4 regions of the Janthinobacterium sp. HH104 genome follow, and region 4 is predicted to be linked to each of the others. Evidence: predicted binding sites of a transcription regulator. Region 4 holds the regulator's gene; each other region holds the start of a gene.
The links. The regulator FNR, encoded in region 4, switches genes on or off when oxygen is low (the NO sensors DNR and NnrR bind a similar motif). The targets are predictions, from matches to a motif close to TTGATNNNNATCAA.
Positions count from the first base shown of each region.

Region 1: the regulator FNR is predicted to act here: its motif matches at 3,101-3,114, upstream of cydD (thiol reductant ABC exporter subunit CydD).
Region 2: the regulator FNR is predicted to act here: its motif matches at 2,983-2,996, upstream of JAB6_RS09360 (PAS domain-containing methyl-accepting chemotaxis protein).
Region 3: the regulator FNR is predicted to act here: its motif matches at 1,799-1,812, upstream of JAB6_RS25970 (universal stress protein).

Region 1 covers NZ_LRIB01000043.1:234,682-240,129, forward strand. The annotation lists gene glmM (phosphoglucosamine mutase) at 1-849, shown strand, start outside; tRNA gene JAB6_RS20920 (tRNA-Pro) at 942-1,018, shown strand; tRNA gene JAB6_RS20925 (tRNA-Arg) at 1,112-1,186, shown strand; gene JAB6_RS20930 (hypothetical protein) at 1,268-1,447, opposite strand; gene JAB6_RS29745 (PEP-CTERM sorting domain-containing protein) at 1,617-2,183, opposite strand; gene JAB6_RS20940 (GbsR/MarR family transcriptional regulator) at 2,492-3,040, opposite strand; gene cydD (thiol reductant ABC exporter subunit CydD) at 3,180-4,868, shown strand; gene JAB6_RS20950 (amino acid ABC transporter ATP-binding/permease protein) at 4,865-5,448, shown strand, end outside.
Region 2 covers NZ_LRIB01000027.1:50,025-55,472, forward strand. The annotation lists gene JAB6_RS09350 (alpha/beta fold hydrolase) at 1-449, shown strand, start outside; gene JAB6_RS09355 (3-hydroxyacyl-CoA dehydrogenase NAD-binding domain-containing protein) at 544-2,631, opposite strand; gene JAB6_RS09360 (PAS domain-containing methyl-accepting chemotaxis protein) at 3,197-4,894, shown strand; gene JAB6_RS09365 (protein-glutamate O-methyltransferase CheR) at 4,898-5,448, shown strand, end outside.
Region 3 covers NZ_LRIB01000054.1:287,070-292,517, reverse strand. The annotation lists gene JAB6_RS25980 (enoyl-CoA hydratase) at 1-351, opposite strand, end outside; gene JAB6_RS25975 (MFS transporter) at 428-1,729, shown strand; gene JAB6_RS25970 (universal stress protein) at 1,867-2,304, shown strand; gene JAB6_RS25965 (murein transglycosylase A) at 2,337-3,515, opposite strand; gene JAB6_RS29485 (hypothetical protein) at 3,613-3,759, shown strand; gene apaG (Co2+/Mg2+ efflux protein ApaG) at 3,785-4,159, opposite strand; gene rpe (ribulose-phosphate 3-epimerase) at 4,326-5,000, shown strand; gene JAB6_RS25950 (phosphoglycolate phosphatase) at 5,000-5,448, shown strand, end outside.
Region 4 covers NZ_LRIB01000033.1:64,079-69,526, reverse strand. The annotation lists gene JAB6_RS12985 (response regulator) at 1-2,578, opposite strand, end outside; gene fnr (fumarate/nitrate reduction transcriptional regulator Fnr) at 2,818-3,576, shown strand; gene JAB6_RS12975 (FixH family protein) at 3,580-4,104, opposite strand; gene ccoG (cytochrome c oxidase accessory protein CcoG) at 4,159-5,448, opposite strand, start outside.

The DNA of each region.
Region 1 (5,448 bases), on a different contig from region 4:
TTTTGCAAGAGCACCTTCCCGAACGAGCTGGACTTGCGCGGCCTGAAGATCGTCGTCGATTGCGCGCACGGCGCCGCCTACCATATCGCCCCGCACGTGTTCCATGAGCTGGGTGCGGAAGTCATCGCCATCGGCAACAAGCCTGACGGCTTCAATATCAACGCGGGCTTCGGCGCCACGGCAACCAAGGCCATGGCCGAAGCCGTCATCGAACACGGCGCGGACCTGGGGATCGCGCTCGATGGCGACGCCGACCGCCTGATCATGTGCGACGCCACGGGCCGTATGTACAACGGCGACGAGTTGTTGTACGTCATGGTCAAGGACCGCCTGGCGACGGGTCCCGTGGCCGGTGCCGTCGGCACCTTGATGACGAACATGGCGCTGGAAGTGCTGTTCAAGCAGCAGGGCATCGGCTTTGCGCGCGCCAAGGTGGGCGACCGCTACGTGCTGGAAGTCATGAAGGAAAAGGGCTGGATACTGGGCGGCGAGGGCTCGGGCCATTTGCTGTGCCTGGATCGCCACACGACGGGCGATGGTATCGTCTCCGCGCTGCAAGTGCTGTCCGCGCTCAAGCGCAGCGGCCAGAGCCTGCAGCAATGCCTGGCCGAACTGGTGCTGTTCCCGCAAACCCTGATCAACCTGCGCGTGGCACCCGGTTTCGACTGGCAGAAAAATGCCGCCATGGTGGCCGAGAAAGAGCTGGTCGAAGCCGAACTGGGCGATACGGGCCGCGTGCTGATCCGCGCTTCGGGCACGGAACCGCTGATCCGCGTGATGGTGGAAGCGAAAGACAAGGAGAAGGCCGAGAGCATGGCGCGCCGCATCGCCGATAAAGTCGGCGCTTAAGGGGCGGGCACGGGGCAGGGACGATAGTTATTTCCATCTAATTCGTCTATGGCAATTGACGAAATTGGGTGGGGGCGTTATTATCTTGTCTTCGGAGTGTGGCGCAGCCCGGTAGCGCACCTGGTTTGGGACCAGGGGGTCCAAGGTTCGAATCCTTGTACTCCGACCAAAGTCATAAGCGGGCTGTCAGAAATGACAGCCCGTTTTCTATTCCGCGCTGGCATTTCATTGCTGGCGCGCATGGATTAAAATACTGCACCTTCCGCCCATCGTTCAACGGATAGGACAACGGTCTTCTAAACCGTGAATGGGGGTTCGATTCCCTCTGGGCGGACCAGCTCATGCTGGCCATGCATGCGACAGCCTGTCGCATTGCCATCACTCTTCATCTCTGTTCTTCGCTGGCCTGCAAGCCGTGTCACGGCTGCGCAAACAGCACCACGCTCAGCAAATACAACAGCGGCGCCCCGCACAGCAGCGCCGAGCATGCCGAAATGATTTTCCTGTTGGCCAGTCGTGCCAGGCGCAGCCGTTCCCGCACGGGCAGGTGCTGGCGAATCACGCTGCGCGCGCGTGGCTGAAACGGTTGTTCATGCATGAGTACTCCCTCGTCGGTCAGCAGTGGATGCCGTCGAGCATAGCGAGGGGAGTCTAAAGATGGTGTAAAAAGCGGGACCTGCGCCGCAAGCGCGGTGTAAACGGGCCAAACAGGCCGCTGGCGTTGAGGGCGGCAGCGGACGCTGGTGCGCCGCTGCCGCAGATGAGGCTTACTTTCCCTGGCGGCGGCGTGCCATGAAGCCCAGCAGACCCAGGCCGGCCAGCAGCATGGCATAGGTTCCAGGTTCCGGCACGGCTGAAATGAAGGCCCTGTAATTGCTCAGACCTTTGGGCAGGCCCTCGATCGTGAAGGTGGTGCCGGCAGCCACGGGCGCGGCCCAGTGGAACACCAGTTCGCCCTGGCCGAAGTGGATGGCCAGGTAGTCATAGGCGGCCGCGCTCGTATAGGAATTGACGCCGCCGCTCAAGCCTGCCGTGGTGCCGGCAGTGCAACCCGAGGTGGCGCTTTCGCAATACGAGACGGCGGTGCCCAGGCTGGTGCCGAACACGCCATTGATATAACCCTGGATGTCCGAGGGGCTTTGTGGCACGAGATTGTCGTCATAATATTTCACCTGCAGTGCCGGAGATGGTGAATAAGTGACGGTGCTGCCGTCAATGACGAAACCGCTGGCCGGGCCCACATCCACCCAGGTGGCGGCTTGGGCCGCACTTGCCAGTACGGTCATTGCGGCCAGCATGGATGCCTTGATGGCAATGCTCTTTACGCTTTTCATGAAAATCCCCTTGTGCTTGAGACAGTCGCTTCATAGTGTTGGGACGCGTTCCTACATACCGGGGAAGTCATCCCATTGCCCGTTTTTAGTTATTTCCTGCGCGTAGCAAGTACGCAAATGAAAGCTTACTCTTGATATAAATTAATACAATTTTAATAATTCTATTGGTTTGGTTGGCAACATCGCATACGGCTATGCATGGCTGTGCTAGCGATAGCCAACATGAGGTCAAGAAATGGCGTGACAAGGCGCGCCAGCTTGTGCTAGCGGCGTCTCGGCTTTTTGGGAGGGAGGGGGGGGCGGGTGCTTCAGTCGTTGTTGCTGACGCCAAACAGGCGATCCTTGGCGTTGAGCAGCTTTTGTACCTTGGCGCCCATTTTCATCAGCTGCGCCATCGATTCGGGCGACAGGCGCTGCAAGTCGTCGAACCAGGTATTGGCCAGGTCGACCAGTTCATACATTTCACGCATGCGCTCCTGCGCATATTGATCCACGGGTTCCGTGGCCGGCGCCAGCAGCGATTCGCGCAGCACCGTCAGGGTGGGCGCCACTTCGCGGCGGCGGCGCTCGGCGGCCACCACACGGAAGATTTGCCACACATCGCCCAGCGAGGAAAAATACTCGCGCCGGTCGCCGGGAATGCGCGACTGGCGGATCAAGCCCCAGCCCTGCAATTCCTTCAGGCCGATGCTCACGTTCGAGCGTGAAAAACTCAGGTGCTCCGCGATTTCATCCGCGTGCAAAGGGTGCTCCGCGACAAATAACAAGGCGTACACTTGCCCTACCGTACGGTTAAAGCCCCAGCGGCTGCCCATCTCGCCGAAATGGCTGACAAAGGTCAGGATCAGCGGCGTCATTTGGATATGTTGAGTTTTCATAATTATCTGAATTTTTTCACGCCATACTGGTGGGGTCAATTGATATATGTCATGTTTCGCAGTATTATACAAAATATCGAATTTACAGAAAATTCTGAAAACTCAAGAAGTATAGAAGATGCCGACCACGTCCTTGTCCTTGCCCCACTTTATTCTTCCCCGTGCCGCCAGCCTGGCGCAAGGCGGCGCCGCCTTGCTGTGGCTGCCGCAGGCGGCCTTGCTGGCCTGGGCCGTGCAAGCCATGCAAGACGGTGCGCCCTGGCGCGCGGCCCTGTTGCCGGCCGCTGGCGTGCTGCTGCTGGGCGTGCTGCGCGCCGGCTGCGAAGCGTGGGGCGCGCGGCGTATGTATGCGGCGGCGCGCGCACACCTGTCCACCTTGCGGGAACAGGTGGCGCAAGCGCTGGCGCAGCGCTCGCCGCTGGACCGCCAGCGCGCCCAGTCGGGCCAGGCGGCCAGCGTCATCGCCGAACAGGCCGAAGCCATCGTGCCGTATCTGGTGCGCTACAAACCCGCGCGCTGGAAAGTCATGCTCGTGCCGCTCGTGATCCTTGCCGTGGTGACGCCGCTGTCGTGGATCGCCGCGCTGATCCTGCTCATCGCCGCCCCCTTGATTCCCGTCTTCATGGCGCTCGTCGGCATGGGCGCGCAAGCGGCCAGCCGCGCGCAGATGGTGGAAATGGGCAGCATGAACGCCTTCCTGCTGGACCGCCTGCGCGGTTTGGCCACCTTGCGCGCGCTCGACGCCGTCGACGCCACGGCCGAACGGCTCGATGCCTCGTCGCAATCGGTGCGCCGGCGCACGATGGTGGTGCTGCGCATCGCCTTCTTGTCGTCGGCCGTGCTCGAGCTGTTTTCCGCGCTCGGTGTCGCCATGGTGGCCGCCTTCATCGGTTTCTCCCTGCTGGGCAGCATCCATTTCGGCACCTGGGGCCGCGAGCTGAGCTTGGGGCAGGGCTTGTTCATCCTGCTGCTGGCGCCCGCGTTCTTCGAGCCGCTGCGCGAACTGGCCGCCGTCTGGCACGACAAGGCGGCCGGCGAAGCGGGCCTGGCCGGTTTGCACGACCTGGCTGCCGATGGCGTGCCCTTGCCTGGTTTTGGTGTGGAAGTGGCCGCCGTTTCCAGCGCCGCCATGGCCGTGGCGGCGGCGCCCGCCGTGGAACTCCGGCAATTGCGCTTTGCCCATCCCGGCGAAGCGCCCGTGTTCGACGGCTTCGACCTGACCGTGCGCGCTGGCGAACATGTGGCCCTGCTGGGCGCCAGCGGCGTCGGCAAGACCACCTTGCTGTCCCTGCTGGCCGGCTTGCTGCCCGCCAGCGGCGGCGACATCCGCATCGGCGGCGTGCGCCTGACCGACAGCACGGTCAATACCTTGCGCCAGCGTATGGCCTGGATGGGCCAGCGCCCGCACGTGTTTGCCGCGTCCGTCAGTCAGAACGTGACCCTGGGCCGCGTTGGGGCGAACGCCGCGCAAGTGACGCAGGCGCTGCACCTGGCGGACCTGGCCAAGGTGACGCAGGCGCAGCCGGCCGTCATGCTCAGCGATGGCGGCCAGGGCTTGTCCGGCGGCGAAGCCGTGCGCCTGGCCCTGGCCCGCGTGGCCCTGCATCCGCATGCGGATTTGCTGCTGGTCGATGAACCGACGGCCCACCTGGACAGCGAAACGGCGGCGCGCGTGACGGACGCCCTGCTGGCACTGGCGAAAGGCAAGACGATGATCGTCGCCACGCACGACCCGGTGCTGGCTGGCCGCCTGCAGCGCACAGTGCAGGTCGATGCGCATGCCCAAGTGCAGGAGTTGCGCGCATGAAAACTTCACTCATATCGAACCCCGTCCTGCGGCAATTGCTGCTGGCCCAGCCCCGCAAGCTGATCGTGGGCGCCTTGCTGGCGGCCCTGACGGCGGTGGCCGGCATGGCCTTGCTGGGCTTGTCCGGCTGGTTTATCACGGCCACGTCGATTGCCGGCCTGCACGCCTCGACGGCCATCGTCTTCGACGTCTTCGGCCCGTCGGCCGGCATCCGCCTGCTGGCCATCGGCCGCACGGGTTCGCGCTATGCGGAGCGGCTCGTCACGCACGACGCCACGTTCGCCGCGCTGGCCAGCATCCGCGTGCGCCTGTTCCGCGGCTGGTCGCGTCCGGAAGCGGCCAGCCGCTTGCTGCGCCAGCCCGCCAAGCTGCTGTTCCGCCTGACGGCCGATATCGACGCGCTCGAATCGCTGTACTTGCGCCTGCTCGTGCCCGCCTTTACGGCCTTGTGCGCGGCCTTGCTGGCCGGGGTGGCGCTGGGCGTCATGCAGTGGCAGCTGGGCCTGGGCCTGGCCGTGTGGCTCCTGGCCGCCGGTGGCGGCATCAGCTGGCTTGTGGCGCGCGGCGCCCGCCGTCCCGC
Region 2 (5,448 bases), on a different contig from region 4:
GCCATGGCTTGGGCGGGCTGTACCAGTATGTGTATGCCAGGCTGTATCCGCAGGACGTGGCCGGCCTCGTCCTGCTCGACCCCACGCACCCCCAGCAATGGAACCGCCTGCAGGCGGACGCGTCCACTTACGCCATGCTCGTCAAAACGCGGCGTAAACTCATGTTCAACAGTACGGAATCGGCCGAATTCGATGCCCAGACGCAGTGTTTGCAACACGTCGACATGAGCAGCCCGCTGCGCGTGCCCGCCATGCTGCTGGTGCGCGACAAGTTCGGCATCGAGGAAATGGGCTCGTTTGAAAACGTGGTGCGGGCCCAGGAAAAGGATTGGCAGCGCCTGTCCGGCGCGCCAGCCATCGAGCGCATCACGGGCGCCGGCTATTACATCCAGAAAGACAACCCCGTCATCGTCAACGAGGCGGTCAAGATGGTGGCGAAGAAGAAGTAGTGGTGTCGGATTACGCGGCGATTGAACCCCTTGTCGACGCGTAGGTCGGATTAGCGTGGCGAAGCCACGCGTAATCCGACAACACCGTGGCCGTTTAGCTATTGAAACCCTTGCCCTCGCCCGCCAGCTTCACCAGCAGCGGCGCCGGCGTCCACGCTTCGCCGTGGCGGCCATTGGCATAGCCGGCAATCGTGTCGAGCACGTTCGGCAAGCCGACCGTGTCCGCGTAGAACATCGGGCCGCCGCGGAACAGCGGGAAGCCGTAACCCGTCAAATACACCATGTCGATGTCCGAGGCACGCAAGGCGATGCCCTCTTCCAGGATGCGCGCGCCTTCATTGACGAGCGCATACACGAGCCGTTCGACGATTTCCTGGTCGCTGATCTTGCGCCGCGCCACGCCGATGTCGGCGGAGTGCTGGATGATCATGGCGTTGACCTGCTCCGACGGATACGCCTTGCGGTCGCCCGGCTTGTAATCGTACCAGCCGGCGCCCGTCTTCTGGCCAAACCGCCCCAGTTCGCACAGCAAATCGGCCGTCTTCGAATACGTGACGTCCGGCTTTTCCACGTAGCGGCGCTTGCGGATGGCCCAGCCGATATCGTTGCCGGCCAGGTCGCCCATGCGGAACGGTCCCATGGCGAAGCCGAATTTCTCGACCGCCTTGTCGACCTGTTCCGGCAGGCAGCCTTCTTCCAGCAGGAAACCGGCTTGGCGGCTGTATTGCTCGATCATGCGGTTGCCGATAAAGCCGTCGCATACGCCCGAGACGACACCTGTCTTCTTCAGTTTTTTCGACAGTGCCAGCGCCGTGGCCAGCACGTCCTTGCCCGTTTCCTTGCCACGGACGATTTCCAGCAGCTTCATGACGTTCGCCGGGCTGAAGAAATGCGTGCCAATCACGTCCTGCGGACGTTTAGTGAACGCGGCGATCTTGTCCAGGTCCAAAGTGGACGTGTTCGAGGCGAGGATGGCGCCCGGCTTCATGACGGCGTCGAGCTGTTTGAACACGCTTTCCTTGACGCCCAGCTCTTCGAAGACGGCTTCGATGACGATATCGGCTTGCGCGATGTCCGCATAGGCCAAGGTGCCGGAAACGAGCGCGATGCGCTGCTCGGCCTTCTCTTGCGTCAGCTTGCCCTTCTTCACCGTGTTCTCGTAATTCTTGCGGATCGTGGCCAGGCCCTTGTCCAGCGCTTCCTGTTTGGTTTCCAGCAGCATCACGGGGATGCCCGCGTTGGCGAAGTTCATGGCGATGCCGCCGCCCATGGTGCCGGCGCCGACAATGGCCGCGCTGGCGATCGCGCGCACTGGCGTGTCGGACGGCACGTCGGGCACCTTGCTGGCGACACGCTCGGCAAAGAAGGCGTGGCGCAGGGCTTTCGACTCGGGCGACTGCACCAGCTGCATGAACAGTTCGCGCTCGTACTTCAAGCCGTCGTCGAATTTCATCGTCACGGCGGCCGCCACGGCATCGACGCATTTGAGCGGTGCGGGGAACGGACCGGACATGGCTTTGACGGTATTGCGCGAAAACTGCAAGAAAGCTTCGTGGTTCGGGTAGTCGACCTTGCGCTCGCGCACTTTCGGCAGCGGACGCACGTCGGCCACTTTCGTGGCGAAGGCCACGGCGGCGGCCAGCAAATCGGCGCCAGGCGCGATGACTTCGTCGAACAGGGCCGTGCCGGCCAGTTTTTCGGACGCGGCGGGCGTGCCCGAGACGATCATGTTCAGGGCCATTTCCAGGCCTAGCACTCGCGGCAGGCGCTGCGTGCCGCCCGCGCCCGGCAAGATGCCGAGTTTGACTTCCGGCAAGGCCATCTGCGCGCCCGGTGCGGCCACGCGGTAGTTGCAACCGAGCGCCAGCTCCAGGCCGCCACCCATGCAGACGCTGTGGATAGCCGCCACGACCGGCTTGGTCGATTGTTCAACGACGTTGATCAGGGTGTGCAGGGTCGGTTCCGTGAGCGCCTTGGGCGAATTGAATTCCTTGATATCGGCGCCGCCCGAAAAGGCCTTGCCGGCGCCCGTGATGACGATGGCTTTGACGGCCTCGTCGGCCAGCGCCTGGCGGATGCCAGCCACGGCGGCCGTGCGCGTCGCCAGACCCAGGCCATTGACGGGCGGGTTGGCCAGGGTAATGACGGCAACGGCGCCGTTTACTTGATATTCAGCACTCATGTCTCTTCCTTATTGATTTTTGCTCAGCGATGAGGTGGTTGCAAGGGATGAAGCTTCACTATACCGCATAAAAGAACGCTCGTATTATTTTTGTCGTGGCGCGCCCGGCGCCAGCATGCTACGCCATGGTACAACATCGTTTGCGGAAAGATTCTGCTGCAAGCGGCAAGCTCTTGTAGAAGCTATCACTTGGATATTCATTTAAATAATAAAACCACAACAATAATAACAACGTTTTATTATGTAAAAGAATGGGTTTGTTATATGCCGACATGGGGCAATTACGACAGTTTTTACATTATTTATTCCCGCCCCTTGTTTTTCGCCAGACGCTGGGGAATAATAAAATTGTTGATTCAAATCAATACTCTACAATTTATCTACTAAAGGCAAACCGTAGGGCGAACACTGGCGGCCGTTGATCGCGCACATTCTCACCGATTATCACCAGATGCCGGAAATGCAATAACATCGCCGCCTTAATCCCTGCCTTAAACCGATAGCGGAAAAATAATAACAGCAGCCTTATCGTTCCCATTCCTCTTCTCACCCCGAAGGAAATACTATGGACGCAGCCAGCCATGTCAGCCACTCGCAGGATCTGGACTTACAAGCGATAAATACTGCATTGAACCGTGTCCAGGCCGTCATCGAATTCGAGCTTGACGGCACCATCCTGCATGCGAATGACAATTTCCTGCGCGTCGTCGGCTATACCCTGGCCGAAGTGCAAGGCAAGCACCACGCCATCTTCTGCGACCCCGAGTATGTCAAAACGGATGAATACAGCAACTTCTGGGCCAAGCTGGGACGCGGCGAATTCGACCAGGGCGAATACAAGCGCCGCGCCAGGGATGGGCGCGAGGTGTGGATCAATGCTTCCTACAATCCCATCCTCGACGCGGACGGCAAGCCGTATAAAGTCATCAAGTTCGCTACCGACATCACGGCCCTGAAAAAGCGCAATGTCGAATACGAAGGCAAGGTCAGCGCCATCGGCAAGGCGCAGGCCGTGATCGAATTCGACATGCAGGGCAATGTGCTGGACGCGAACGACAATTTCCTCGCCGTCATGGACTACGACTTGAGCGATATCCAGGGCGAGCACCACCGCATGTTCTGCGAACCCGAGTATGCCAGCAGCACCGAGTACAAGAAATTCTGGCAAAAGCTCAACCGCGGAGAATTCGACGCGGGCCGCTACAAGCGGCTGGGCAACCATGGCAAGGTGGTGTGGATACAGGCCACCTACAACCCCATCCTGGACCTGAACGGCAAGCCGTATAAAGTGGTCAAGTTCGCCATCGACATCACGGACCAGGTGAACCTGGAAAACAGCATCCAGGCCAAGGCCGCCAACGACAGCCGCAAGGTCAATGCCCTGCTCGACTCGGTGGCGCGCGCGGCGCAAGGCGACCTGACCTGCAATATCGTGCCCGAAGGCAGCGAACCGATCGACCTTCTGGCCGGCGGCATCAGCAAGATGATCGTCGACTTGCGCGGCGTGATCGGCAACGTGGTGTCGGCGGCCAACGGCTTTGCCGACGCGTCGAACGCCATCGCCGAACGGGCCACGGGCGTCGCCGTGGGCACGCAGGCGCTGGGCGCCACGGTGGAAGAAATGAACGCCTCCATCGACGGCCTGACGTTTTCCATCAACTCCATCGCGGAAAACACTTCGAATGCCGATTCCCTGGCGAAAGCCACGCAGCAGGAAGCGGAAGCGGGCGCGCGCGCCGTCGCCAAGTCGATCGAAGCGATGGACTTGATCAACCGCTCCTCGGAAGACATCGGCGAAATCGTCAAGGTCATCAGCGAGATCGCCAACCAGACCAACATGCTGGCCTTCAACGCGGCCATCGAGGCGGCGCGCGCGGGCGAGCACGGCCTGGGCTTTTCCGTCGTCGCCGACGAGGTGCGCAAGCTGGCCGAGCGCTCGTCGCAGGCGACCAAGGAAATTTCCAAGCTGATCAACGAATCCGTCAAGCGCGTGTCGACAGGCAGCGAGATTTCACGCCAGGCCAGCGACGCCTTCGACAAGATCGTCTCGGGCGTGGCGAAGACCACCCTGGCCATTTCCGACATCTCGAAGGCAGCCAACGAGCAGCTGCTGACGGCGCGCGAAGTGTCCACGGCCATCCAGTACATTGCCGAGGAAACGGAAAAGTCGGCCGCCAACTGCGACAGCATCGCCCGCTCGACCGATGGCTTGAACGAGCGCGCAGGCAGCCTGAACCAGACTGTCTCCGGCTTCGTGGTGTAGGCGATGAGCCACGCGGCCACCTTGACGCCCGAGGTGCTGACGACCCTGATCGCGCTGGTACGCCAGCACACGGGCATCGCCATGACGGCGCGCAAGAGCGTCTTGCTGGAACGGCGTTTGCAGCCACGGCTGCAGGCGCTGTCCCTGCACAGCTACCAGGCTTACCTTGAGCGCGTGGCCAGCGACCGCGACGAGGTGGCCCATTTCATCGACCTGGTGACCACCAACGACACTCTGTTCTTCCGCACGCCGCAGGTCTGGGATTACTTCCGCGACCGCTACCTGCCCGCCTGGGCGCGCGCGCATCCGGACGGCTGCCTGGCCATCTGGTCGGCGGCGGCGGCCAGCGGCGAGGAACTGTATTCGATCGCCATGCTGTGCGAGCAATTCAAGCTGCAAGTGCCGTCTTTCCGCTACCAGATCCTGGCCAGCGACATTTCGCAGCAGATCCTGGGCGCGGCGCGGGCGGGCCAGTACAGCGGGCGCTCCGTCGAGCGCATCCGCTTGTCGCACCCGGACTTGCTGCGCAAATATTTCACGCCAGCACCGTATGG
Region 3 (5,448 bases), on a different contig from region 4:
GCACATCATGGCCAGTTCGCAGCCGCCACCGAGCGCATAGCCGGCCACGGCGCCCACCACCGGTTTGCGCACGCGCAAGATATGCTCCCAGTTACGGCTGATGTAGCCCTGGGTATAGGTATCGGGGTAGGTGTAATCGGCCATGGCCGCGATGTCGGCGCCGGCGGCAAATGCTTTTTCGCTGCCCGTGAGCACGATGCAGCCGATACTCTCGTCGGCGTCGAACTTCAGCAAGGCGTCGCCCAGCTCATTCATCATGTTGTCGTTCAAGGCATTCAGGGCCTTGGGTCGGTTCAGGCGGATGACCGCCACTTTGTCCTGGATATCGATGATCAGGTCTTCGTATTGCATGGTGTCTCCTCTCGATGAACGGTGCAACGATTGTAGCGGCTAACGGCAGCGGCGCGGCAGGTGCGCTGCTATTATTGTGAGCCCGATCTTTTTTATCGAGCAGCATATTTTCTCTTCCCTCTTCCAGTATTGCGCCCACTATCTGCGTGGCGACGGCAGCGCCGCCAGCGTCAATTTCCGCCGCCTGTGGTTCAGCAACGGCCTCAATTGCTTCGGCGCCCAGATTACCTCGCTGGCCCTGCCCCTGTGCGCGGTGCTCTTGCTGCATGCGACACCGGAACAGATGGGCGTGCTGGTTGCGCTGCAGGCGCTGCCGTTCGCCCTCTTCGGCTTGCCCGTCGGCGTGCTGCTGGATCGGCGCAGCAAGCACCCGATCATGCTGTTCAGCGAAAGCATGTCGGGCCTGGCCCTGGCCAGCGTGGCCGTGGCTTACTGGTGCGGCGTGCTGTCGATGCCATGGTTATATATAGTGGGCTTCATCATCGGCACGGGCTTCGTCGTCGGTGGTGGCGCCGAACAGGTGTTTCTGACTTTCCTCGTGGGCCGCGACGGCTTGATCGATGCGCAGTCCAAATTTGCCGCCACCGAATCGGCTTCGCGCCTGATCGGTCCCGGCCTGGCCGGCGTGCTCGTGCAAGTGCTGTCGGCGCCCGTCGCCATCCTGTGCACGGCCTGCGGCTATCTGGTTTCCGTCTTCAATCTGCGCGCCATGAGCGTGCGCGACCCGCGACCCGCGCCGTCCGACAAGCACGCTTTGCGCGACATCGCCGACGGCTTGCTGTTCGTCTGGCGCGAACCGCTGCTGCGCGGGCTGGCCTGGGGCGCCGGCATCTGGCACTTCCTGTTTTACGCCAGCATGGCCTTGACGGTGCTGTTCGCCACGCGCGACCTGGGCATGAGCCCGGGCGTGCTGGGCATGACGCAGATGCTCGGTGGCGCCGGCGTCCTGCTCAGCGCCTTCATCGTCAAGCCGCTGACGCGCCGCTATGGCGCCGGCCGCACCATCCTGATCGGCCTGGCATCGACTTCGCTCTGCTTTGCCCTGACGCCCACGATACCCGCCGCGCTGTTCGGTAGCGCAGCGGCCAGCGCCGTCGCCTATGCCGTTCTGATGTTCTTTTTCGATTGCGGCGTGATGCTGTTCTTTATTCCCTACCTGGGCTTGCGCCAAAAAGTCACGCCCGACCCCATGCTGGGCCGCATGACGTCGACCATGCGTTTCCTGACGGTAGCGACGGCGCCGCTGGGTGCGCTGGCCGCCGGCTGGATAGCGGAACATTTTGGCGTGCGCAATGGCCTGGCCTGCATCGCGGCCGGCAGCATCGTGTTGACGGTGGCCATGGTGTGGGGCACGCCGCTGCGTAGCGTGCGCACCTGAAGCGGTGAACGGGAATACACTGGCAAAAGATTGCTTTGGCGACACTATTCACGCCAAAGCCCGTGAGGTTTGATTTACATCAAGGTTTTAATTGATGTAAATCCATAAGCTGTCTTACATCACTTGAGGAGCACGCTATGTTTAACACCATCTTATTTCCCACCGACGGCTCGCCGCTGTCCGACAAAGCCGCCGAGACCGCCCTCGCCTTCGCCCAATTGAACAAGGCCAAGCTGGTCGCCATCAGCGTGGTGCAACCATTCCCGTTCTCGCCGATGGCGGACGGCGGCATCGTGCTCGACGCCAGCCTGTATGAACAGCAGATGCAGGAAGCGTCGCAACGCGCCATCGACAAGATCGGCGCAGCGGCAGGCGCCGCCGGCGTACCTTTCGAAGGCGTGGTCGCCGTGTCGCCGAGCCCGCACGATGAAATCGTCAATGCGGCGCAAACCTACCATTGCGACATCATCCTGATGGCTTCGCACGGCCGCAAGGGTTTGAACAAGCTGTTCGTGGGCAGCGAAACGCAAAAAGTGCTGGCCCACACCCACCTGCCAGTGATGGTCTTGCGCTAAGCCACACCACGAACTGCCCGGCGACGCTTTCCCTAGCGCGCCGGCGCCTGCTTCGGCAACAACACCCACACGGCGCCGCTCTGCTTCATGCGGCCCGCATTCTCGGCCGCTTCCGCGCCAAAGCCAAAGAAATAATCGACACGGATCGGCCCGCGAATGGCGCCGCCCGTATCCTGCGCCATCACCAGCCGCTGCATGGGAATCTCGCTATTGGCTTGCGTGGTGGCCAAAAACACGGGTGCGCCCAGCGGCAAAAAGCGCGAATCAATGGCCACCGAACGCTGCGGCGTCAGCGGCACGCCCAGCGCGCCCTTCGGCCCCACTTTCGGGTCGGGCAAGCGCTCTTCCTTGAAGAACACATAGCTGGGATTGGCGTTGAACAATTCATCCTTGCGCGTAGGATGGCCGGCGATCCACGCCTTGATGCCCTGCGCGGACGCCTGGCTCAAGGTCAGCTCGCCCTTGTCGACCAGGTAGCGGCCAATCGATTTGTACGGATGGCCATTCTGGTCCGCGTACGCCACGCGCACGGTTTCCTGCGTATCGGTCAGCTGCACGCGGCCGGAGCCCTGCACCTGCAGGAAGAAGGCCTCGACTTCATCATCCACCCACAGCAATTCCTTGCCCGTGACGGACGTGGCGCGCTCGATGTCGGCGCGGGTCGCGTACGGTATCACTTTCTTGCCGACCAGCTTGCCCCGCAAGCGCATGTTCTTCAATTCCGGATACACGCCGGACAAATCCACCGAGACGAGGTCGTCGGGCACCTTGTACAGCGGTGTCTGGTATGGGCCGCCCCGCTTGCGCGCCCCGTGCAGCAGCGGCTCGTAGTAGCCGGTCACCAAGCCGGTACTGGCGCCATCGGCGGTGATGACTTGATTCGGCACAAAGAAGGTCTCGAAGAACAGGCGGATGGCCTTGTCGCTGTCGGCATTCACCTGGCGCGCGATCGTGCACGACTCCTTCCAGTCCGGACGTTTCACCAGCACGCCGCACGATGCCATGAAAGCGGGCCAGGCGGCGCGCATGTCGTCGCGGGCCCAGCCAGGCAAGGCGGCAAACTTGGCGGGCACGAAGGTGGGCGCCGCCACATCCGCGGCATCCTTGGCCTCTGCCGGCTTGGCCGGAACCGGCCTGACGACGGTCGGCGCGATGGGCGGCGCCTTGCCGCTGGCAGCGGGCGGCGCGGGCGGCGTGGTACAGGCGGACAACGCAAGCGCGACGGCACCGATTGAAACGGGTAGACTACCGCGTGTCAACAGACGGCGGGTAAATACTAAGCTGCGGGTAAATAACATAGGGGTGCGTATGTGGATCTTGATGATAGAGGCGCTGGTGGCGTTCTTCTTGCTGGCATTTATAGTCTGGTGGACCATGTATTCGGGTAAAAAACCCGTCCCACCGGCGCGCAAGCAGCTCGGCGAAGAACAGGACAGCACCGAAAAACTTAAGTAAGGGGCGCAAGCCCCCCGGCGTTGCGTCAATGCAGGGTGCGTGGCACCGACAGCACGAACTCGGGAATCGGCGCTTCAAACTGATGGCCATCTTCGGCCACGCAGAAATACTCGCCGTGCATCGAACCTTGCGGCGTGCCCAGCATGGTGCCGCTCGTGTATTCGAACTGTTCGCCCGGCTGCAGCAGCGGCTGGTGGCCGACGGCGCCCAGGCCGCGCACCTCTTCCACCTTGTTGTTCGCATCCGTGATGACCCAGTGGCGCGAAATCAGCTGCGCGCCAGCCGTGCCCGTGTTGACGACGCGGATCGTGTAGCTGAACACGTGCCGCCCCTGGTCCGGTGCCGATTGCTCGGGCAGGTATTGCGTCTTGACCGTTACCGTAAATTCATAAGTCGCCATCGTCATTCCTATTCAGACATTGCCAGTCGTATTGTGTGTCGCGCGCGACGCATAGACCATCGCGCGATGCGTATTCCGTGTTTCATCGTGCTTCAATAAGGCATGGTAGCGGCGTCAAGCGTAAAATAGCGCATCTTCGCATTTTCTATCCTTTGGCTACTCCACCATGACTACATTCCGTATCGCTCCCAGCATCCTGTCCGCCGACTTTGCCCGCCTGGGCGAGGAAGTGCGCAACGTCGTTACCGCCGGCGCCGACATCATCCACTTCGACGTGATGGACAATCACTATGTGCCGAACCTGACCATCGGCCCGCTGGTGTGCGAAGCGATCCGCCCGCACGTACAAGTACCCATCGACGTGCACCTGATGGTCAAGCCTGTCGATCGCATTATCCCGGATTTCGCCAAGGCTGGCGCGAACATCATCACCTTTCACCCGGAAGCGTCCGAGCACGTCGACCGCTCCTTGCAGCTGATCCGCGACAATGGCTGCAAATCGGGCCTGGTATTCAACCCGGGCACGCCGCTGCACTACCTGGAACACGTGATGGACAAGATCGACATCATCCTGATCATGTCCGTCAACCCGGGCTTCGGCGGCCAGTCCTTCATCCCGCAGGCGCTGAAGAAAATCGCCGAAGCGCGCCGCATGATCGACGAATCGGGCCGTGACATCATGCTGGAAGTCGATGGCGGCATCAAGATCGACAACATCGCCGCTGCCGCCGCTGCCGGCGCCGACACCTTTGTCGCCGGCTCGGCCATCTTCGGCAAGCCCGACTACAAAGCCGTCATCGACGCCATGCGCGCCGAGCTGGCAGCCGTCAAGGGCGCCTGATGCAAGCGGGCACGGTGAAAGACCACGTACTGACCGGCGTGCGCGCCGCCATCATCGACCTCGATGGCACGATGCTCGACACCGTGCCCGATTTCCATGTCGCCATCAACGGCATGCGCGCCGAACTGGACCTGGCGCCCATCAGCGCCGACGCCATCAAGCTGATGGTCGGCAAGGGCTCGGAAAACCTGATCCGCACCGTACTGGCGCTCGACTTCGACGCGGCCGGGGTGGAACAGCGTTTCGAGCAGGCGATGGACGGCTACCAGCGCCATTACCTGGCCATCAACGGCCAGTTCAGCACCCTGTACCCGGACGTGGAAGCGGGGCTGGCGGCGATGAAGGCGGCGGGCCTGCGCCTGGCCTGCGTCACCAACAAGCCGATCGCCTTCGCCCTGCCCCTGCTGAAGCAGAAAAATCTCGACCAGTATTTCGAGATCGTCTACGG
Region 4 (5,448 bases):
CCAGCACGCCGGCCGTCATGGCGATCACGGGCAGGCTCAGGCGCAGTTCCGTACGGATGATGTGGGTGGCGCTGAAACCGTCCATGACGGGCATCTGCATGTCCATCAGCACGATGTCGTAGCGCAGCGCTTCCGTGCGCAGCCGTTCCACGGCCTGCAAGCCGTCGCCTACCACGTCGAGGGTGGCGCCCATGTGTTCGAGGATGCCGCGCGCCACGGCCTGGTTCAAATGATTGTCTTCCACCAGCAGGAAATGCACGCCGGCCAGTTCCGTGCCCAGCGGCTGGTGCAGGATGCGCTGCTCGCCGCCGTCGTTCTTCGTGATCAGGGCCTGATGCAGGGCATCGAACAGGCTCGATCCCGTGATCGGCTTCATCAGCACGACGTCGGCCTCGGCCGCGCTGGAGATTTCCTCGAGGTGGTTGCGGGCGAAGGCGTTGACCATCACCACGATGGGCTGGCGCTGGCCGCTGGCCGCCTGGCGGATGGCCTTGGCCGTGGCCAGGCCGTCCATGACGGGCATGTGCCAGTCGGCCAGCACCACGTCGTACGGTTGCTGCTGCGCCAGGCGCTCGCGGTACAGTTCGATGGCGGCAAAGCCGGAATCGACTTCGTCGGCCAGCCAGCCCCATGCCTCGATCAGCTTGACGATCAGTTCGCGCGTGGTGCGGTTATCGTCGGCCACCAGCAGGCGCAGCTGGCCCAGGGCCGGCGTGCGCCGCGTTTCGGCCGGCTGCGCCAGCATCTCGAACGGCACGCTGAACCAGAAGCGGCTGCCCTTGCCTTCGCTGCTGGCGACAGCGATGTCGCCGCCCATCATGTGGATCAGCTGCTTGCTGATGGCCAGGCCCAGGCCCGTGCCGCCGAAGCGGCGCGTGATGCTCTGGTCGCCCTGCGAAAACGCGGCAAACAGCTGCTGTTGCTGCAGTTCCGTCATGCCGATGCCCGTGTCGCGCACTTCGAAGCGCAGCCAGGCGCGGCCGCTCTCGCTCCTGCTCTCGGCCAGGCTGACGGCCACCACCACTTCGCCGTTCTCCGTGAACTTGATGGCGTTGCCGGCCAGGTTGACGAGGATTTGCTGCAGGCGCTGGGCGTCGCCCACGAGGCGCCGCGGCACGTCGGGCTCGACGGCGATGGCCAGTTCCAGCTCCTTTTCGCCCGCATTCATCGTCATCGTCGTGGCCAGGGTATTCATGACTTCGTCGAGGTCGAATTCGACGGGCGACAGTTCCATGCGGCGCGCCTCGATCTTCGAATAATCGAGCACGTCGTTGAGGATGCCCAGCAGCGACTGGCCCGCCACGCGCACCATGGTCAGATACTTGCGCTGTTCCGTATCGAGCTTGGTATTGCCCAGCAAATACACCATGCCCAGCACGGCATTGAGGGGCGTGCGGATTTCATGGCTCATGTTGGCCACGAAATCGCTCTTCGCGCGGTTGGCGGCCTCGGCCCGGTCGCGTTCCTGCTCCAGTTCCGCCGCGCGCGATTCGAGTTCCTGCTGCAGGCGGTCGCGCTCGCTCATCAGGCCGTTGAACGCCTCCGTCAGTTCGCCGATCTCGTCGCGCTGCTGCACCGGCACGGGGGTGAAACGGCTGCCGCTGGTACGCAGGGCCAGCAGGGTGTCGCGCAGGCGCACCAGCGGCGACAGCAGGCGCACGGTGACCCAGCCCAGAACAAATGCGGCTAGCAGCGAAGCGAGGATGCTCCACAGCACCAGCCGGTACAGCACGCCATCGAACGGTTCGAAGGCGTCCGCGACGGGCAGCGAGGTAGCCAGCAGCCAGTTCACCGATTTCAAACGCTTGAAGCTGTTGACGGCCGTGATGCCGCGGCTGTTCGTGCTGACCATGCTGCCTTCGCCATCTTCCTTCAGCAGCTGGGTCGTCGTCAGGTTGGCGTTCGGCTGGCGCGGCTGCAGCAAGCGGCTGGTATCGGGATGCAGCACGTAGCGCGGCACGGCGCCGCGCGTGAGGATGAAGTAATAGCCGCTCTTGCCGATCTTTTCCGAGCGCAGACGCCCCAGCAGGTTGTCCTTGTACAGGCGCAGCACGCCGATCACCACGCCGGCCACCTGGCCATCGGCGGCCAGCACGGGCGCCACCATCTGCACGATGGGCATGCCGCTCGACTTGCCGAGCATCGGCTCGGTGATCATGGGCTGGCGCGTGCGCAGCACGGTCTGGAAATACTCGCGCTCGGCAACGTTGATGCCGGCGCGCCCCGCCACTTCCGGCATGTCGGCCACGACGGCGCCATGTGCATCGAGCACCAGCACGTCGTCGAACAGCACCAGCATCGAGCGGCGCGAATAGTATTCGCGCAATTGGGCCGGCTGGGCCATCAATTCCGGCGGCTGCTGCCTGGCCGTCAGGGTGACGATCTGCAGCAGCATGCCCAGCTTGTCGTCGAGCTCGGCAGCGGTGCGGCTGATCAGGGACGACTGCTGGCTCAGCAGTACTCGCGTGAAGTCGTCGCGCATATGCTGCACCTGGATCATGGTGACCAGCGCGATCATGGCGATCGAGGTCAGGCTGGTGGCCAGCGCGACTTTTGCTTTGATGCCGAGAGGCTTCATGATTTCCTTTTCAGTACCGGGCGGCACAGGCGGCAGATAATGCTGTTAGGAATTTTCCTATCAATACATCAAGTTGGCAAGCGGCGCCGCGCAAATGGCCCTCCCCGCATGGGCTTTTGACGATGTTGCCATATAATTAAAGTCGGAACGTCGTTTATTCGCCGAAATTGCGGTGAAATTGGCACACGGCAACCCTGTATGCAGTAAACTTGTTGTTGCATTTTCTAAAAGGTACCGACATGACTGAAGCGCTACTCACTCCAACCTTGCCCACAGTGACCGTGGAAGCGTTGCGTGCGCGATGCTCGACCTGCAGCATGCATCAATTGTGCCTGCCGATGGGCCTCGATATGGGCGACATGGACAGGCTGGACCAGATCATCGGCCGCCGCCGCAAGATCGTGCGCGGCGCCTCGCTGTTCCGCATCGGCGACTCGTTCCAGAACCTGTACGCGATCCGGCTGGGGCACTTCAAGACGTACCAGATCAATCCGGGCGGCGAGGAGCAGGTGACGGGTTTCCAGATGGCCGGCGAACTGCTGGGCATGGACGCCATCAGCGCCGACCGCCACCACTGTAATGCGGTGGCGCTGGAAGACAGCGAAGTGTGTGAAATCCCGTTTTCCAGCCTGGAACAATTGCTGGGCAATATGCCGACCCTGCTGCGGCATTTCCACCGCATGATGAGCCAGGAAATCACGCGCGAGCAAAGCGTGATGCTGTTGCTGGGCAATATGCAGGCGACGCAGCGTTTTGCCGCCTTCATCGTCAACCTGGCGTCGCGCTACGAAGCGCGCGGCTATTCGAGCAGCAAATTCCAGCTGCGCATGTCGCGCGAGGAAATCGGCAACTACCTGGGCCTGACCATCGAGAGCGTCAGCCGTTTATTGTCGAAATTCAAGAAGGAAGGCTGGCTGCGCGTCTCGAACCGCGAGATCGAGATCCTGCAACCAGCCAAGCTGAAAGCCATTACGGCCGGTACCGACGTCTGCAAGTAAGGCTTATAACTCTTCGTCCGCATGCAGCGCGATGCTGCGCTGCACGGGCCAGGTCCAGATGCCGGACAGGCGCCACTCGCGCTTGTCGTTTTCCACCAGCACCTGCCAGCGGCTGCGCTCGAGCATCGGCAGCGCGACCGAGAAATTGCCGGCCGCATCGGGCTGCACCAGCAGCTTGATATCCTTTTCCGGCAAAGTCGCATGCGCCAGGTGCAGCTGCAACGGCCCCTGATAGGCCTTGCCGAAGCTGTGCACGGAACCGGTCAGGCGCGCTGACGCCACGTCGTACGCCAGGCTCGTATCCATCGCCAGGTCGCTGGCGATCGTGTCGCGCTTCAAATCCTGGTTGATCGCCTTGCCCTGCTTGTAATAATCGCCCACCACCAGCGCGTCGGGCTGCGTAAACGCGATATAGCCCATGAAGCTGCCGACGACCACGGACAGGCCGGGACCGATCATCAGCAGCCATGGCCAGCGGTGCTTGTACCACGGTGCAACGGGAGGCTGCAGTTTCAGACTGTCGGACATGGTATTTCTCCTGTGTAAACGGCCAGCCCCCATGCGGGGACCGGCCTTCCTGCATTAACGCGGCACGATGAAGACCGCGCTTTCACGCACATGCAGCGACGGGTCGTCCAGCGATTGCAATTCGATCGCAATCTTGTTCGAGCCCTTCTCGCCCACGCCGTGCGGCACGCGCAGGCGGATCGGCCAGCCCAGCGTTTCCGTCGGCTGCAAGGTCACTTCTTCGCGCGTCAGCAAGGTCAGGCCCGGCAAGCCGGAAGCGCTGATTTTAAAATGCTGGCTTTGCTCGGACGTGTTCATGATCTGCAGGCGGTAGACGTTTTCGATCATGCCGTCTTCCACTTCGCGTCCCATCGAACCGCGGTCGCGGATCACGTCCATTTTCAGGGGCGTGCGCAGGGCCAGCGAGGTACATACGGCGATGATGATCAGGGCCAGGATGGAAGTGTAGATCAGGACGCGCGGGCGCATGGCGCGCTGGCGTATCTGCTTCGAATTGAAGTTGTTTTCCATCGCATGGTCGGTGCTGTAGCGTATCAGGCCACGCGGCCGCTCGACCTTGTCCATCACGCTGTTGCAGGCATCGACGCAGGCGGCGCAGCCGATGCATTCATACTGCAGGCCGTTGCGGATATCGATGCCGGTCGGACACACCTGCACGCACAGGGTGCAGTCGATGCAATCGCCCAGCTTGTCGTTGTTGCCGGCCTTCTTGCTCATGGCGCCGCGTGGTTCGCCGCGCTTGGCATCGTAGGTGATGATCAGGGTGTCCTGGTCGAACATGGCGCTCTGGAAGCGCGCGTAGGGGCACATGTATTTGCACACCTGCTCGCGCAGCCAGCCCGCGTTGCCGTAGGTTGCCAGGCTGTAGAACAAGACCCAGAACCATTCCCAGGGACCGAAATTGAGGGTGGTCACCTCGCGCGCCAGTTCCTTGATCGGCGTGAAGTAGCCGACAAAGGTAAAGCCCGTCCACAGGGCGATGGCGCCCCATACCACATGCTTGGCCGTCTTCTTGAATGCCTTGCGCACGGACGGGCCCTGCTTGTCGAGGGCCATGCGCGCGCTGCGCGTGCCCTCGATGCGGCGTTCGACCCACAGGAAGATTTCCGTGTATACCGTTTGCGGGCAAGAGAACCCGCACCACACCCGCCCGGCAATGGCCGTGACGAGGAACAACAAATACGCACAGATGATCAGCAGGGCCGCCAGATAGATGAAATCCTGGGGCCACAGCACGACGCCGAAAATGTAGAACTTGCGCGTGGTCAAGTCGAACAGCAGGGCTTGCCTGCCATTCCAGGTCAACCACGGCAAGCCGTAGAACGCGAGCTGGGTAAGCCATAC